DNA from 2 places in the Ectobacillus soli genome. Region 2 is predicted to be linked to the other one. Evidence: riboswitches for the same ligand, from Rfam matches in the RefSeq annotation. Region 2 holds a riboswitch; the other holds the start of a gene.
What was found. A riboswitch is a leader RNA that binds a small molecule or an ion and turns the genes downstream of it on or off. The one in region 2 is predicted to bind cobalamin.

Region 1: another riboswitch for cobalamin. It lies ahead of ACAN53_RS06055 (DUF4430 domain-containing protein); the one in region 2 lies ahead of ACAN53_RS10915 ((2Fe-2S) ferredoxin domain-containing protein).

Annotation. Positions count from the first base shown of each region.
Region 1 covers NZ_JBGJZM010000001.1:1,148,083-1,156,911, forward strand. Annotated here, with positions in the region: gene ACAN53_RS06015 (ArsB/NhaD family transporter) at 1-263, opposite strand, end outside; gene ACAN53_RS06020 (YojF family protein) at 470-817, shown strand; gene bshB2 (bacillithiol biosynthesis deacetylase BshB2) at 830-1,489, shown strand; gene ACAN53_RS06030 (glycosyltransferase family 2 protein) at 1,807-2,259, shown strand; gene ACAN53_RS06035 (hypothetical protein) at 3,164-3,739, shown strand; gene ACAN53_RS06040 (EAL domain-containing protein) at 3,889-6,114, shown strand; partial or broken gene ACAN53_RS06045 (putative beta-lysine N-acetyltransferase) at 6,199-6,303, shown strand; gene ybaK (Cys-tRNA(Pro) deacylase) at 6,339-6,824, opposite strand; cobalamin riboswitch at 6,987-7,172, shown strand; gene ACAN53_RS06055 (DUF4430 domain-containing protein) at 7,309-8,829, shown strand, end outside.
Region 2 covers NZ_JBGJZM010000001.1:2,143,716-2,152,544, forward strand. Annotated here, with positions in the region: gene cbiE (precorrin-6y C5,15-methyltransferase (decarboxylating) subunit CbiE) at 1-1,081, opposite strand, end outside; gene ACAN53_RS10885 (cobalt-precorrin-5B (C(1))-methyltransferase) at 1,081-2,163, opposite strand; gene ACAN53_RS10890 (precorrin-8X methylmutase) at 2,166-2,813, opposite strand; gene cobK (precorrin-6A reductase) at 2,841-3,614, opposite strand; gene ACAN53_RS10900 (sirohydrochlorin chelatase) at 3,611-4,522, opposite strand; gene cobJ (precorrin-3B C(17)-methyltransferase) at 4,548-6,119, opposite strand; gene ACAN53_RS10910 (HoxN/HupN/NixA family nickel/cobalt transporter) at 6,122-6,814, opposite strand; gene ACAN53_RS10915 ((2Fe-2S) ferredoxin domain-containing protein) at 6,825-7,196, opposite strand; cobalamin riboswitch at 7,311-7,499, opposite strand; cobalamin riboswitch at 7,645-7,819, opposite strand; gene bluB (5,6-dimethylbenzimidazole synthase) at 7,902-8,543, opposite strand; gene ACAN53_RS10925 (uracil-DNA glycosylase family protein) at 8,691-8,829, opposite strand, start outside.

The DNA.
Region 1 (8,829 bases), 1.0 Mb from region 2:
AGAAATTCGAATACACCCGATTTACTAGTAATATTAACAAGAATCATCATGCCAAGTAAAAGTGTGATGGTTTCCCATTGAATATGGGTTGTAAATGCCACCTTCGTTTCTACAATCCCAAATACAATCATGAGCGTCCCGCCCAAAAGAGCAATGACTGCCCGGTTCATCTTTTCGGAAATGAGAATTGCATAGGTAAGTAAAAAAATTGCAATGGCAGTGTAATATTGTATATTGCTAATATGGCTGTTTGCCTGCTCCATTGAATGCACCGTCCTCTATTATATAAACATCAAAATCATACAATACATTTCATTGTAGCAAATTCTAGTTTATAAGAAAACGCTAATGAAATTTCAATTACCGTATTAGTAGTACGAATATATTGCCTAAAGACGTAAAGTATGTAAAGCTAGTATAATGAAAGAAATTGAATTGTCTTGAGTCACGGTGAAGGAGGGTTTGAAAAGTGGAGCGTATTATAGATAAGAACGTGTTGCAAAAAGAGATTGAATCGTTCGCAAATAGAGACGTGTATCTTCATTTAGAGACTACGAACGGAGCATACGCCACTCATGTAAATGAAAAAACGATGACAGTAGGTGTGTTCATTCGAAATACCCGCATTCAGTTTGAAAGAGGATCGATTGCTGGAGAAGATCCGTATCGAGTTGGTTTGAAAATGGAGCAGGGCTGGGTATACGCACAAGGGTTGACTCATTGGGAGAAAGACGAAAAAGGAAGACTTCTTCTCGCTGGTCATAATGAGAAAGGGCAGCTAGCGGTTGCGTTTGAGCTTAGTAAAACACCGTTTTAAGGAGGTAGAATAATGGAACGACATATATTTGTTTCACTCCCCCATCCAGATGATGAAGCATTTGGTGCAGGGGGCACAATTTCACAGTTTACAAAATCAGGAGTTCCGGTAACCTATGCGTGTGGAACATTAGGACAAATGGGGCGTAATATGGGAGTGGAAGTATTTGCAAACCGAGAAACCATGCCAGAAATTCGCAAGAAGGAATTACAAGAAGCATGCTTACAAATGGGAATTCAAGATCTTCGTATGCTCGGCTTCCATGACAAAATGCTAGAATTTGAGGATGTAGAATTCGTAGCGGATAAAATTGAAGAAGTAATTCGAGAAGTTAAGCCGTCCCTTGTTATTACGTTTTATCCAGGACATGGTGTTCATCCTGACCATGATGCATATGGACGTGCCACGGTAACAGCAGTTGCCCGGCTACCAAAGGAAATGCGTCCTACGATATATGCGATGGCAATTACAAAAAATCGTGTGGAAGCGTTAGGTGAACCCGACATTACTAATGATATACAAGATGTATTTGAGAACAAACTAGCCGCACTTCACGCTCACCGTTCACAGACAGAGGCAATGCTCGAAGAAATTGATAAAAAAATAAAAGAGAAGGATTCAAAAACTCTGAATTGGTTACGATTTGAAAAGTTTTGGATCTATTCTGTATAGAAAAAAGTCGGGGTTGATGTGACCCTATAAAGTCGGACTCGTATTTCCTACTTAGGGGGGACATCAGTTTCGGCTTTTTTGTTCTATCCAATATATTATATATTGTTGAATTGTTCCGTGAACTTCAAGGATGATAACCTCATAACTATTTCTTAGGAATTTCATTCACCAAGCCCTCCCCCTATGATAATAACCTTTTTATTCATGCAAAACCTCCTTATATATTTGAAGAACTCCTACTAAACGAATAAAGGGAAACCATTCCTATTTTTCCCATATGTTAATTCTCTGTACTCCAGGCTGAAAGGATGAAAGAGATGTTCATTATGATTGTCCTGTCCCTTCTAATTGGTATCTTGTTGTTTCACAATATTACAGATTGTACGAGAGCAAAACCTCTTATTCATGTAAAACAAGTATCTATCATTATGTCCACTCGTAATGAAGAAAGGAATATTGAAAGATTGCTGCAGTCGATAAAGCAGCAAATGTATCCGTGTGTGGAACTAATCGTTTGTGATGATCATTCAACAGCTTCTATTGCTTTTTCACTTGGGGCGAAGGTAATACGTCTCCCCACTGTTCCAACAGGTTGGCTTGGGAAAGCTTGGGGCTGCTATAACGGGGCCAAGGAGGCGAGTGGCGATGTGCTCATGTTTGTGGATGCAGACACCATTTTGCAACCGAGCGGACTTCATCGTATGTTGTCCATTATTCAACATAGCAGAAAAACGATGTTGACGGTTCATCCGTATCATGAAATGAAGTAGCCGTATGAGTTTTTCTCATCCTTTTTTCATTTAATGATCTTTGCATTCGCGGATGGATTTTATTGGGTGTACTGTAAGGGGGATTTGGGCAATGTATCTTGATTCGGAAACAGGACTATTTTACGTATGATGGACATGCTGCAAACCCACCAGCTCTTTTTGAAAATAAGCAACTAACGCAGTATATCCAGAATTTGAGTGGTTCGGTTGGTTGTATTTATTAGTATTTTTTTATAATTTCTATTTTTCAAACCTTCATTCATAAAGAAGTTTTGTGGAAATGGCGTTCTATTGAAGTGAAGGGGAACAGGGATCGTTGAGTATGATTATTAGGAATGCACGGTCATGGGGTGGATCCATCTAATTATTTCGTCCTGTTGTATAAGAGTTTCAGATGTATATTTTGATAGGATGAAAACGACTGCAAAAATCTTCGGGATTATAAAAAGAAATAAAAAGCGAAAAAGGGTAGGAGAACGCCGCCACCCTTTTTATTGTGAAAAAAATATGGAATTTACAATAATGAAAAAATGTAAAAAACATATTTTATTTACAAAATAAAACATTTGTTATATAAATATAAGAGTGGAAAGTATTTTTTTAAATATTTTTTAATTATTATTATAAATGTACTGCGAAATAATGAAATAGGGAGATATTAGATAACTAAACGTTTTTGTTCATCACCCGATACTAAGAAGTAGATCTGTTTATTAAAATGAATCCAGGCATACAAAGTTTTTTTAGATTGTGATTATTAAAACGATTCTATGTTTTCTACTCCTTGAATAATAAATAAGTTACACAATCGTAATATATCAGAATATTAGTTTACAAAAAATGAAAAATGTAAATATACATTATTGAGTTTTTGTTAAAAGTATTCTACGATGGAGTGAGAAAAATGGAAATGTCCTTAGCTGTATACTATAAAATACAAGATTTAATTAACAACGCTTTACGTGTTAGAGATGTTACGTTACTTGAAATACAAACACAATTTGTTCTCATGAATACAATACTTGCAATTCCTGTATGGTTTTCTCAAACAGTTCAGTTTGCTAGGGTTACAGGTTTGAAGATGAAGGAAAGTCCGTCTTTCCTGTTCTCAGAAACAAATGTTTACATGGTGAGAAAATTATTAGATACATTAAAAGATGGTAAGAGAGTAAATCATGATTTTTCTCATTTTAAGTTGGATTTTGATTTGTGGTTTTTTGAAATGACATCTAGTGGTTGGATCGATTATGTGTATGACAAGACGCAACTTGTTTCGGCAGATTGTGCAGCTCGAATTCTTCTAGTGAGTAAACCTACTATTTATAATTATCTAAATAAGGGTATGGAGTATGTGGAGGTAAATGGAAATAAGAAAATTCCATTGTACGTTTTACAATTATGGTCAGAATCGGGACTAGCTCTTAAACTACAACTATTGGCTCAGCAAAAAAAAGATAGAATACAATCAATTGAGTATTAGTTGAATAAAATACAGCAGGAAATTACAGATTTATTGTTTTTTTTTTTAACACTCCTGTATTATTCATCACGAAGTCACCTTTGCCTAGTAAACAACAAATACATATCTTTCGTACAGCTATATAATAAGCATATAAGGAGAATTTCGTTATGCTGAACATAGTACAAAAATTGAATGGGGCAAAATTCATAGATTTAATTGAGAACTATTCAAACCAAACCTTATCATCGATTATTATTACAGATCCGAATCAAATGGATAACCCAATTGTATATGTAAATGAGTATTTTACGTTACATACAGGATATAGACTAGAAGAAGTGTTAGGTAAAAATTGCCGTTTTATGAATGGTGCTTTAACCGATAAAGACGATTTAAAAAAAGTTAAGGAAGCTATTCAAAATAAGCAATCAATTCATATAGAACTTATGAATTATAAGAAAACGGGAGAGCACTTCTGGAATAATATTTGTAATAGTCCCATATTTGATGTTGAGGGTAACCTGATCTATTTTATTAGCGTACAGCAAGATGTTTCATCTTATAAACAGTCTGAGCATATGTTTATGGCTTTAAATAAAACATTGCAAACCATTTACGAAGGGAAAAACCTGCAAGCTATTTTGAAAAACTTATGCGAATTAGTAGAGAAAACATTTAACTACGATGCAAAGTGTTCCATATTACTAGTTGATAAAGAGCAAGCCTATTTAAATGTTGGAGCGGCGCCTAGTTTACCTGAAGATTACGTGAAAAAAATAAAAAAGGTAGAAATTGGACCAAATGAGGGATCATGTGGATCGGCTGCTTATAATAAAAAACCGACTTTAGTTGATGATATTCAAACGAATCCATTGTGGGATAAGTACCGGACTTATGCTGAAAAGTATAATCTTCGTGCTTGCTGGTCTTTTCCTATTTTTAATCGGAATAAAAGTGAAGTACTTGGTACGTTTGCCATTTATTTTCATTACACGAGGAAGCCAGAGCCATTTGATTTAGAATTGATTGAAAAGGCGATTCAAGTGGCAACCATAGCGTTAGAGTATATCACTTCTCATAAACGAATTTTTAAATTAGCATATTTTGACACAGTAACAGGCTTTATGAATCAGAATTTATTATTTCAAACCATGGATAGTATGCTGCAATCATCAGAAAGAAAAATGCAGAAAAGTGCTGTTCTTTTCCTTGATTTAGCTCGGTTTAAGCTAATTGTTGATAAATATGGACACGCTGTTGCAGGGGCAGTCATCCAAACATTTGCAAAACGATTGGAACTAGCATTAGCGGATATGATTCCTTTACAAATTGCACGATACGCTGCTGACGAGTTTGTTTTTCTATTTTCTTTTGAAGAAAAATTGCAAGTGGAGCAGATTGCAAAGGCTGTGTTAGAGGTTGCAAAAAAGCCAATTATCCATAATGATGATGAACTATATTTAGCCCCATCAATTGGAATAAGTCTTTTTCCTTCAGATGCATCTAATTCTGATAGTTTAATTCAATATGCAGATATAGCAATGAGAAGAGCAAAGCAGCAGGGAATTCATCTTTATGAATTTTTTGCTGAGCAAATGGAATTAGATAATAATAATGACTTAGGATTATTAAACGATTTACATAAAGCTCTTGAAAATGAAGAATTTATTTTGCACTATCAGCCACAAGTCGATAGTAAATCAAGAAAAATTATTGGAGTGGAATGTTTAGTTCGTTGGAACCACAATAAGTACGGTCTTATTCCTCCCAATAGGTTTATCCCATTGTTAGAGGAAACCGGTCTCATTTTTGCAATGGATGAATATATTTTACGTAAGGCTTGTTTACAAAATAAAAAATGGCAAGATGAAGGTCTTCCGAAAATACCTATGTCGATTAATGTGTCAAGCAAACAGTTTTTACATAAAAATTTTGTGGAGACAGTAGATGAAATTCTACGAGAAACGGAAATTGATCCGCAATATATAATAATTGAAATTACCGAAAACATCGCCTTAAATCATAATGAATATGTGAGCCAAGTAATTCGTAAATTAAAAGAAACGGGCGTCTCCGTTGCTATTGATGACTTTGGAACTGGATATTCCTCTCTTAGTTATTTGCAAGACTATAATGTTGATATTTTAAAAATCGATCGATCGTTTACATGGCGCATAGGTAATAATAGCAATAGTGAAAATATTACAGAAGCGATTATATTTATTGCTAAAAAGCTAGGGCTTGCAATTATTGCGGAAGGAGTAGAAACGGACGAGCAATTAGAATTTTTAAATTTTCATGAATGCTGGAATATTCAAGGCTTTTTATTCGGAAAACCTATGGACGAAGAAAAGTTTTCAAAACAATTGCAGTTACAAAATATTAATTTATAAAATAAAAATTATACAATATGAGAAGCAATGATTTTAGATTGTGAGGAACTTGCATCTTTGTATAAATCAGTCTTTAAAATTTAACAATCTGGCTATCGATATCAAGGAATACTAACAAATAATTCTTATATTTATGATAAATTAGAAGATATGAATGTTTGGGTTAAGGACTTGTCACACTCATGTTAAATACTTGTTTCTGCGTAGTAGAAAAAAGATGCAGGTTATTCTGCATCTTTTTCTGTAATCGCACATAGTGTTGCGTTTGTCACTTTAACTAAATCCTTGCCGCTTATAAATATTTGTAACCCACGCTTACCTGCGCTAATGCTAATAGGATCTATATCTTCTGCTGTTTTATCAATATAAAGAGGATAATTTTTCTTTACACCTAACGGAGATACCCCGCCGCGAATATAGCCAGTAAGTGCTTGAATTTCTTTTACGTGAACCATTTCAACTTTTTTATTCCCACTTGCTGCAGCCAAGGATTTTAATCTTATTTCTGTATGAGAAGGGATACAAGCCATAACAATACCTGTTTTATCCCCGCGTACAACAAGCGTTTTAAACACTTGCTCAAGTGGAAGACCCACTTGCTCCGCTGCATGCTGTGCATTTAAATGTTCTTCGTCCCAATCGTACTCATGAAGACTATAGGGGATATGATTTCGATCTAGAATTCGACTAGCAATCGTTTTATTAGCCAATTGATTCAACTCCTTTCTTATATTAGTATACAAAAAAATTATAGAGTAGAAATAGAGGAATGAAAGTTTATTTCATTTACTATGATTTAAATGATTCTTTCAAAATATTACAATTATTATCGACAAAGAAGGGGATTTGTAGTAAGCTTATTTAGAATTTTAAAAGTTACTAATACTATTGGTACATAATGCAACTACATTATGTTTAAAAGGGAAGTCGGTGAAAATCCGACACGGTCCCGCCACTGTAAGTGCAGAGATTACGTGCAAGATGCCACTGGTTATCGGGAAGGCGCACGTTGTTGATGACGCACAAGTCAGGAGACCTGCCGGTAGAAAGAACACAACACCAAGATCCTACGAGGAATAGGAAGTTTTGTGTAGACGGATTTTATCATGAAAGTTGATGAACGGATACGCGCGCCCCTCTCTCGTAGAGGGGCGCTTTTTGCGTAGATTTAGGGTAGGGGGGAGATTAAGAAAGATGATTAAAAAGAAGTTTTCATTGTTTGTTATGGCAGTATTATTGGTAGTCCTTTCGTTCGCTAATGGAGGTACATTAGCCTATGCAGCTGGCAATCAAGCAACGCTTATTGTAGTAGGAGATTCACAGAAAAAGGTCATTCTATGTCCGAAGGTAGTGAATCTAGATGCTAATGAAACTGCTTATGATATGTTGAAGAAAGAATTGGGAGATAAAGTTGCTTCTTCTTCATTTGCTGGTAAGCCATATGTCACAGGTATTGACGGACTAAAAGAGTATGATGATGGTCCGCAAAGCGGATGGATGTATGAAATTAATGGCAAGTCTGCCGATGTTGGCGCATCCGATTACATAGTGAAAAATAATGATGTTATCGCTTACCGCTACACGCTTAACTGGGGAACGGATTTACTAGCACAGACTGTAAATGATAGCATAAAAGGATATGGCGCGTGCACAACATCACCGACATCACCGACATCACCAACATCAACACAAACGCCTGTACAAGCAACACAAAGTCCCACTCAAACATCGACTGTAGCGGTTGATGCTGCATTGAAAAAGGCAATTGATTTTACGTTAACCAATGGAATTCAGTCAGATTGGCAAGCTATTGCACTTACTCGTGCAACGGATACGGTTTCAAGTGATGTAAAAAACAATTATTTACAAAAATTAGCGGATCGTGTGCAGAATAGTGGCCGTTTACAAGGAACCTATTTAGCTAGTACGATACTAGCTGTAAATGCAGTAGGTGGAGATGCTACAAATATAGCAGGTCAAAACTTAATTTCAAAGCTGTACAATGATTCCAAAGTAAATGATATTTATGCATATACTTATGCGTTGCTTGCACTAGATAGCAAGGATTATAGTATTCCAAGCGATGCAACATGGAACCGTGAAAAGTTAATCGCTGCTATTCTGAAGACACAAACGTCTCCAGGTAAATGGACGGAAGATCAAGATCCAGATACAAATGCAATGGTATTAATGGCGCTAGCTGTTCATCAGGATAATTCAGATGTAGCAGCAGCCGTAAAACATACTGTAGATTATTTAAAGGGAATCCAATTACCTGATGGTGGGTTTGTATCCTATGGTAATGAAAATTCAAATAGCGCAGCAGTAGTTGTAACTGCACTATCCATGATGGGAATAGATCCAACTGGAAAAGACTTTACGAAAAATAGCTCTGCTGTTCAAAACCTATTATCGTTTCAACTTGATAATGGCGGATTTAAATGGATTGCTGGTGATGATTTCAATAATGGTATGGCGTTTGATCAAGCCTTCTATGCACTTGTACAATATAAGTACTTTGTGGATGGAAAAGGATCCATTTTTCATTGGACGAATACGCAGACAACTGATAGTAAGCAAGACAATCCATCGGTGACCCCTGTACCTGTTTCTGAGCAACCTAAAACAGACTTACAGGTTAAGCAAGAACAAAAGCAAGAGCAAGTACAGCAACAAGACCAAGTAAACAATACATCAACAGAGCAACAAACAAAT
Region 2 (8,829 bases):
TGAATCCTTGTTTTTTAAATGCTTTCTGAGCTTCCGCCAAATTTTCAATCGTTACCGCATTTAAAACAATCCGGCCTTTCTCTTTCAACCGACTGCAGCAAATGTCTAAAATCGCATCCATTCCGCCTGCTGTCCCGCCGATAAATACGGCATCCGGATCAGAGAATGTATCGAGTCCTTCTGGTGCTTTTCCTTGGACAACGGTTGCATCTACGCGAAACTTTGCTAAGTTTTGCCAGCAATTTTCTAAATCACCTTCATTCTTTTCAATGGCGAAGATTTGTCCTTCACGTGCTACTTTTGCTGCCTCAATCGCCACAGAACCTGTACATGTACCGATATCCCATACAATACTGTCCTTCTGCAAATGAAGTGCACTTATGCTCAGCGCTCGAATTTCCTTTTTCGTAATCAGCCCTTTCTCAGGCTTACGCTGAATAAACTCTTCATCCTCTATACCGATAGACCAAGATGGACCTTCAGCCGTTTTCTTCAAAACCACTACATTTAACGGCGAAAACTCGGCATCTTTCATCTCGTCTAACTCCATATGGCGACATCTTTCATTTTCGCTTCCTACATTTTCTGCTATAAATGCCTTATACTCCGTCATGCCAAACGACAATAAGTACTGTGCAATTCGATTCGGTGAATTCTCTTCATCTGTTAAAATAGCAATTTTTTCTCTTCCGTCAATGCGCTGGGCAAGCCCCTTCATACTTCTTCCATGAACGCTGGTCAAATACGCATCATTCCATCGTTCTCCCATTCTTGCAAAGGTAAGTTGGACGGAACTTACATACGGATAGATTTCAATTTCTATTTTGCTAGATAAATAGCTACCAATCCCATAAAATAGGGGATCACCTGATGCTAGAATGACAACGCTTCTCGTCTCTGTTTGAAGACGTTCTACTAATTTTGCAAGTCCGCCTTCAATCACAACCTTTTCTCCCGTATAATCTGGGAAAAAGGCAAGCTGCCGGTTTCCTCCTACTAGCACTTCACTTTCATAAATCCACTTCTCATACTTAGGAAGCAAGCTTTGCTTCCCATCATCACCAATTCCAATTATTTTCATCAATGGCGCACTGCCTTTCCTAAGCATTCTCCCTTTAACGTATATAAAGTCGTATCCACTTCCATACCACCATCCACTTCCTGAAGAGCAGACAGGCAACAATGCTCACTTAGCTTCGTGAAATATTCCACGTAGCCATGCTGCATCATCCAATCTCCAACCTGTGATGCTGTATTGGCAGCTTTAATTTCTTCGAGTAGCGGCTGCCCAGCCCCCACTTTGCAAGCAATCTGTGCTAAAAATTCAAAATCAACCGCTGCACTTTTTGAGTGGACCATCATAATCCCTTGGGCTACCTTGGAGAATTTCCCCATCATTCCAACCATCGAAACGCGCTTTGCCCCTTGCCGTTTGCACTGCTTTAACGTAAACCCAACAAAATCACCCATTTCAATAAACGCTTCCTCAGGCAAATAAGGAAATTGCTTCATCGCATACGCTTCACTGCGTCCGCCTGTCGTGATGACAACGTGGTCACAGTGGCTAGCTCGTGCTACCCGAATTGCCTGCACAATACTTGCTTTAAAAGCAGATGTAGAAAACGGGACGACAATCCCGCGCGTTCCTAAAATCGAGATTCCACCGATGATACCGAGCCGGCCATTTAACGTTTTTTTCGCAATTTCTTCCCCGCCTGGTACAGAAATCACAATGGTAATGCCTCGCTCTATACCATAATCCTGCAGAACATCACGTGCGGCCTCTAGAATCATGCGGCGCGGCACGGGATTAATCGCCGCTTCCCCGACAGCAACCGGCAATCCTTCCTTCGTGACGCGTCCTACTCCGGTGCCTCCATCTAACACGATATCTGGCTGATCTGACCAAGTCACAGTAGAAATAATGCTCGCCCCGTGCGTTGCATCGGGATCATCTCCACCATCCTTTATTACAACTGCCAATGCAGTTTGCTCGGTTCGTTCACAGCTTTCAATAACAAACGTGGCAAATCGTTTGATTGGCAAATAAATCGTCGCTTCAGTTTGCGTTTGTCCGGTAATAAGAGCAGTAAGTGCTGCTTTCGTTGCGGCTGTCGCACACGATCCGGTTGTATAGCCTTCGCGAAGCTTTTTCTCACTCATTTTTATTCCTTATCCGCTAGTAAAGAAAGAGCATTTAACGCTGCCACCGTTATCGTACTTCCGCCCTTTCTCCCTACATTCGTAATAAACGGAATATCTAGCTTTGCTAATTCTTCTTTGGATTCAGCTGCAGATACAAAACCAACAGGAAGTCCAATTATAAGATCAGGTTTTGCTTCTCCTTCTTTAATGAGACGGATGAGCTCCAGCAAGGCAGTAGGTGCATTGCCAATCGCATAAATACCACCTTCTGCTTCTTTAATCGCTTTTCGCATCGAAATGATGGCACGCGTCGTATTCAATCGCTTTGCTTCTTCTCTTACATCCGGATCCGAAATATATACTTTGATTTCCCCACCAAACTTTTCAATTCGTGTTTTGTTCGCTCCCACTTGAACCATTTGTACATCTGCTATCACTTTTTTCCCGCTTCGGATTGCACGAATACCAGCTTGGATTGCATCGGGATGAAATAGCAAGCTCCTTCCTAGATCAAAATCAGCTGATGCATGAATAACACGTTGCACGATAGGATATTGTTCCTCGGTAAAAGAATGTGGTCCTAGCTCTTCCGTAATCATAGCAAAGCTTCTTCCCTCAATTTGCTCGGGCTGAACCGTAACAGGTTTAAATTCAGTACGAAAATCCATATGCTCCATCTCCTTATTTAATGGTTTCTATTTTTTTAACAGCAAAGCTTCCTCTAACGCTTGTAATACCTCAGAAAAATGAGAATACACACAACCATATTCCATTTTTGGCCGTTCAATGAGAATGATGTCGATACCGAGTTCTTTTGCCGCCTCTACTTTCTCATCAACAGAGCCAACTTTTCCACTTTCCTTTGTAATCATCGTGGTGACGCCATATTGATTATAAAGAGCCTTATCCAGCTCCTTTGTAAATGGTCCTTGAATGGCCACAATATTTTTTTGCGGCAATCTAAGCTGTTCGCATTTTTCCATATTGTCTGTGCGTGGCAGCATACGGGCAATCAGGCGAACATCCGGAAGTGCTACTAATTTTTCCGTAAAGATTTGCAGGGTTTTGCTGCCAGTCGTTAACATGACAACCCCTTTTTTCTTTGCCGCTTCTATGGCCGCCTCTTCATAGCTGCTTACGACCGTCATTTTTTCATACGCAAATTTCTGAGATTCACGCTCATAGCGGATGTACGGAACTTGCGCCTGCTCAGCTGCATGGATAGCATTTTTGGATGCCTCTTCCGCAAAAGGATGGCTGGCATCCACGACAACTTGTACACCTTTTTCCCGAATGAAATCGGCCATTTCTTTATCTGTCATTCTTCCTGTCCTTACATCGATTCCCACCTGCTTCATTTCCGATGCAGCATTCTCTGTAACAACTGTGGTAAGGATCAAATAACCGGCTTTCTGGATTTCTAACGCCAATGCACGGGCATCACTTGTGCCAGCCAGCATGAAAATCATATCAATCCGCCTGCCTTTTTCTCCTCATGACTGTGATGATGATCATGGTTGTGATCGTGATCATGGTCGTGATCGTGATCATGGTCGTGGTGATGATGTTCAATATGTTCCATCGCATCCAAACGATATTGACAAATGTCACAATTCATACGCACTTCACCTTGCAGTGCTTCCCTAGCACGTTCTTGTAAAATAGTAAGTAAGTTTGGATGAAAACCAAAATAGCCTGCCAGCTCAAACGTAATGTCAGGGTGCAGCCCTTGAAACTTTGTAATCATCTCTTCCAAACGTTTTATTAAAATGCCTGTGAATAAAAAGTAAGGAAGAATAATCACTTTCTTTGCCCCAAGCTTGATGCACCGCTCAACTCCTTCTTCTACAAGCGGATCCGTCACACCCATGAAAGCTGGTTCGACAAATTTATAATTTGTTTTCTCCCAAAGTAATCTTGAAATCTTATATAAATCACTGTTTGCGTCGGGATCACTCCCACCACGTCCCAAAAGTAGAATAGCAGTGTCTGCCATTGGTTCATCTGGATTCTCACCAATTTCTACTAATCTCGTTTTCAAAATCCCGAAGATTTCTTCATGGACTCCTATTGGTTTACCATATGTAAAAGATACATGGGAATACTTTTGTTTTGCATCATCAATGGCTGCTGGAATATGAATTTTCGAATGCCCAGCAGGTAAAAGCATAATTGGAATCACAATTACTTCCTTTGCACCCTTTTCAACGCAGTTATCAATTCCTTGACTAACTGTCGGTCTTTCAAATTCTAAAAAGCATGCTTCTATTAAAAGTGACGGATCCCATCCTGACTTCATATTTTCTATAAACTGCAGAACTTGGCTGTTTCCTTCTGGATCTTTACTCCCATGCCCTACAAACAAAATAGCTTTCACACATCTTCCCCCTTATTTTTCCTACTTACTCTCCGCAAGCCGGTTCTTCTATTTTCAAATTCGGCGTCATATCCTGAAACTCGAAGCCCTGTACATTCTTAACGCGTTTAAAGAATTTGTAAAAGCGTTCGTTCGGATAACCTTTCTCCTTATATTCCTGTACGATTGCTTCTACAATACCGACAATTTTGTCAGGTGCAATTCCTTCTGCAACAATCTGGCCTGAATGTGCATTTCGTCCGGTTGTTTTTGCACCTAAAAACAAATCAAAGGCTCCTCTTCGAAAAACGATTCCGATATCTTCCTTCACAGCACCATAACACGCCATGGCACAGCCATTGAAGCCAATTTTCAGCTCTTTCGGTAGCTGTATTCCTCCTAGCTTTGTTTGAATTTCTTCAGCATAGGGAATGCTATCCTTTTTGTCTCCATCGCAAAAGTCGCATGCCTTAACTGTTAGCACCTCCCCTATCGGTGACAGTAAAAAGCCTGCTTCCTGTAAAGTAGTTGTAATTGAATTCGGATTATCGGTTGGAATCACAAGCTTGATCGCATGATCCGGTGTATATTCCATCGTGCCTTCGTCCGATACTAGCTCGGCAAGTGTCATCATCTGCTGTGCTGTAAATTTCTTATTAGCAACACCTGGACTTACAGCGAGCTCTAATAAGGATGTAATTGGTTGCTGGATAAATGACTTTTCATTATCGATTTCCCCCGAAACAGCTTGCAGCGCCTCTTCTGCTAATTCATGTGGAGACATCTTAACTTGATTCAATGACCAAGGCTCTGCTTCCTTTTGCAGACGCTTATGCGGCGCAAGCTTTTGCTCGGTTTGATCTAGCGTATACTTTCGTTGGTAGCCGCGCGGGGTAATCATGAGATTATCATAGACAAACGTCGATGAATTTCCGACAATCACCGTTGTAAGCATCCCAATTTCATGTTCTAGCATGTTTGCAAGGTTTGTAATAACAACATCTTGCCGGTCACGATACGCACTTTTCACAAGGCCGACCGGCGTATTTGGCGAGCGATACTTTAGTAAGATCCGCTGTGCCTCTTCAATTTGTCTCGTTCTTCTCCCGCTTTTCGGATTATAAAAGGCAATGACAAAGTCAGCCTGCGCCGCCGCATCAATTCTCTTTTCAATCAAAGTCCAAGGCGTTAAATGATCGCTTAAGCTAATCGTGCATGCATCATGCATAATCGGTGCTCCGAGCAATGAAGCACAGGAATTAATCGCCGAAATACCTGGAATAATTTCAACCTCAACGCCGGTTTCCTTTCGCCATCCAGCCCCTAGAAGAACTTCATAAACAAGACCCGCCATCCCGTACACACCGGCATCACCGCTTGAAATAACAGCAACATTCTTGCCCTGCTCAGCTTGTCTTACCGCTTCTTGCGCCCGGCTTACTTCTTCTGTCATACCAGTGCTCACAATCGTCTGTCCTACTAATAATCCTTCTATCAAATCGACATATGTTTTATAACCAATAACGATGTCACATTCCCCAATTGCTTCCTTTGCCCGTTTCGTAATATGCTCGCTACTTCCTGGGCCAAACCCAATAACTGCTACTTTTCCTTTCACGCTCATGCGCCGCCTTTCCAATAGGCTAGAAGCATGGAAACTCCCAGACCTATGCTATATATGCCCGTAACAGAACCTAAAATGAAGTAAAGTCGTTGTCTTGCTATCGTCTTCATAAAACCCCATGAAAAACATAAGGCAATCGTAATTGTGGAAATCAACAATCCAACAACAAATAAAATGAGTTGCAGCATCGCAGACGAGATATGATGCACGCCGACCGCATTTGTTAAGATGACGATTTGAGTCGGACTTTCTACCCCAATGCCATGAATGATGCCAATTATAAAGGCGCCAATCATCCCAAACTGTGTTGTAGATACTCTGTTTTCCCTTTTATTTCGTGCAAATAATTCATATACAATTCTGAACCTGCTTTTATAAACATAATCTTGTCTTTGCCAAACCATCGTAATCAACATATACGTTCCTAGTACAAGCAAGGAAAGGCTAACCAATAGCTCTAATGCTTCCCTTGAAGCTTTCGACAATTCTACCCCTAAAAATAAGGATAGGAGACCAATGAGAAAGACGATGAATCCATGACCAAAGGCATACATGACACCAAGTGACACTTGCTTGCGTTTCTGTCCTGCACTTCCAACCATATCGGCAATGGCTGCCACATGATCACCATCCATACCATGCTTCATTCCAAGTAAAATTGTTAAGCAAGTAAACGCAATCCATTCCAAACGAAACACCTCAATTATTTGATTTCAATATGCCAGCTTCACTTTTTGAACCTACTAGAGGGATAAAGCCATCCTCCTCATAATGATAGAGAACTGCTTCATCTAGTACATTGCCAGAGGCAAGTTGCTGCACAATCTGTCTTCCAATTATTTCGTCTACTTCCTTGTACCAAGTTCCTTGCGGGTAGGCGATGACAATAGGAGCATCCTTGCATCTTCCATTGCACCTTGTTCTTGTTGTATGTATAAGAGCATCAGCCCCAATTTTCGTAATCTCACCACGAATCGCCTGCGTTACCTCCTCTCCTCCTTTTCTCATACAGCTACTTCCGTTACAAACCAATACGTGATGCTTCGTTCCTGTTAGGTTCCAAGTCGTCATAGCAACTCTCCTTTCTACACTAAAAAAAGCACCCCTATCAACGGATAGGGGTGCGAATAAATACGATTGCTACAGCATTTTAGTCAGCACTTCCACCCATACTCCCGTAAGTTTAAGTAAGCCAAAAACAAGGCAGGTCTCCTGACTTAGGTTCATCATTTCATTGCGTCTTCCCAAGCATCGCTCAGTGACATGTACAACAAAACTCCCCTTTACAGTGGCGGGTACCGTGATGGATTTTCACCATCTTCCCTTTTAAACGCAGCTTGTAAATCACCGCGTACCTCATTTCTATCATTCTATTCAATTGTAAATTTACTATTTTCTCTTCCAAAACAAATAAGCCACTCAACTATTCATGAGTGACTGAAACGAAAGCTCGGAAAGGTAAGCGCATACAAACCTTTATCAATGCTGTCGCTTCACCTTCTCAATCCCCGAAGAATTTGAAACTTATAGAACTAAGACAGGTCTCCTGACTCGTGCATCTTCCTACTTTAGGTCCTTCCCGTATTCATTACAGTGGTTCACCTATTTCGTCCACACATACAGTTGCGGGTACAGTTCCGTTTTTTCACGGATTCCCTATTAAGCCTTTGTGGCATCTTATTTTATCGCTGAAACTATTCACTTTTAAAACAATTCTTGTTTGTAGTCATGATACCGCAAATTGTTTGACTTTTCAACATTTTTTTACAATTGCTGTTAATTCCCCCATGTTTCATGAAAAATTAAATCGGCAAGACTGCGGCGCTTTTCCCAATTAGCCGTCTCTAAAATAGGTTGCTTCGGATAATCCTCAGTATACCCAATGGAAAGCAAGGCAACCGGATCAATATGAGGCGGAATATGCAAAATATCGCGCACATCATTTTTCTTATAAAAGCTAACCCATCCCATCGCCAATCCTTCTGCACATGAAGCTAGCCACATATTTTCAATGGCGCATGCTGTCGATAATATATCCGTCTCTGGAATCGAATTTCTCCCAAGAACATGAGAACCACCTCGCGTCGGATCGCATGTCACACAAATCGTGAGCGGAGCTTGTTTGATTCCTTCTATTTTCAATTCCAAGAACTTGGCTGAACGTTCATCTTCGTAATGAATCGAAAGCGCTTTCCTTTCCTTCTCCGCTGCCCATGCTAATTTCTCTTTCACGGGCGAAGACGTAACCATAATAAAATTCCATGGCTGCATAAACCCTACCGAAGGAGCATGATGCGCCGCTTGCAAAATCCGCTCGACTGCATCTTCTGGTATCGGATTTGGGAGAAAACTACGTACATCTCTCCTTCTATAAATCACATTGTATACCGCATCTTTTTCAACTGAATCTCCAATCATTAAACCATCCCCTCTTTTCTAGTATAACATCTCACCTATATTAGATTACATATTTCCCTAATGCAATCCTTTATCTTGTATGAGGTTTTTTTCTTTTGAAATCAAAACAGCCTGAGCCCCGTGAAATCAGACTCAGGCTACTCTATACTATTGTATTCTTCCTTGTTCTATAAACTGCGTAATAACATTGATATATTTTTCCCGCCCTTGTTCTATATTTTGTGGCATAGAGCACCAATATGGGTGAGGGATACGCTCTGCAATTTTGATATCCTGAGGGAGACGC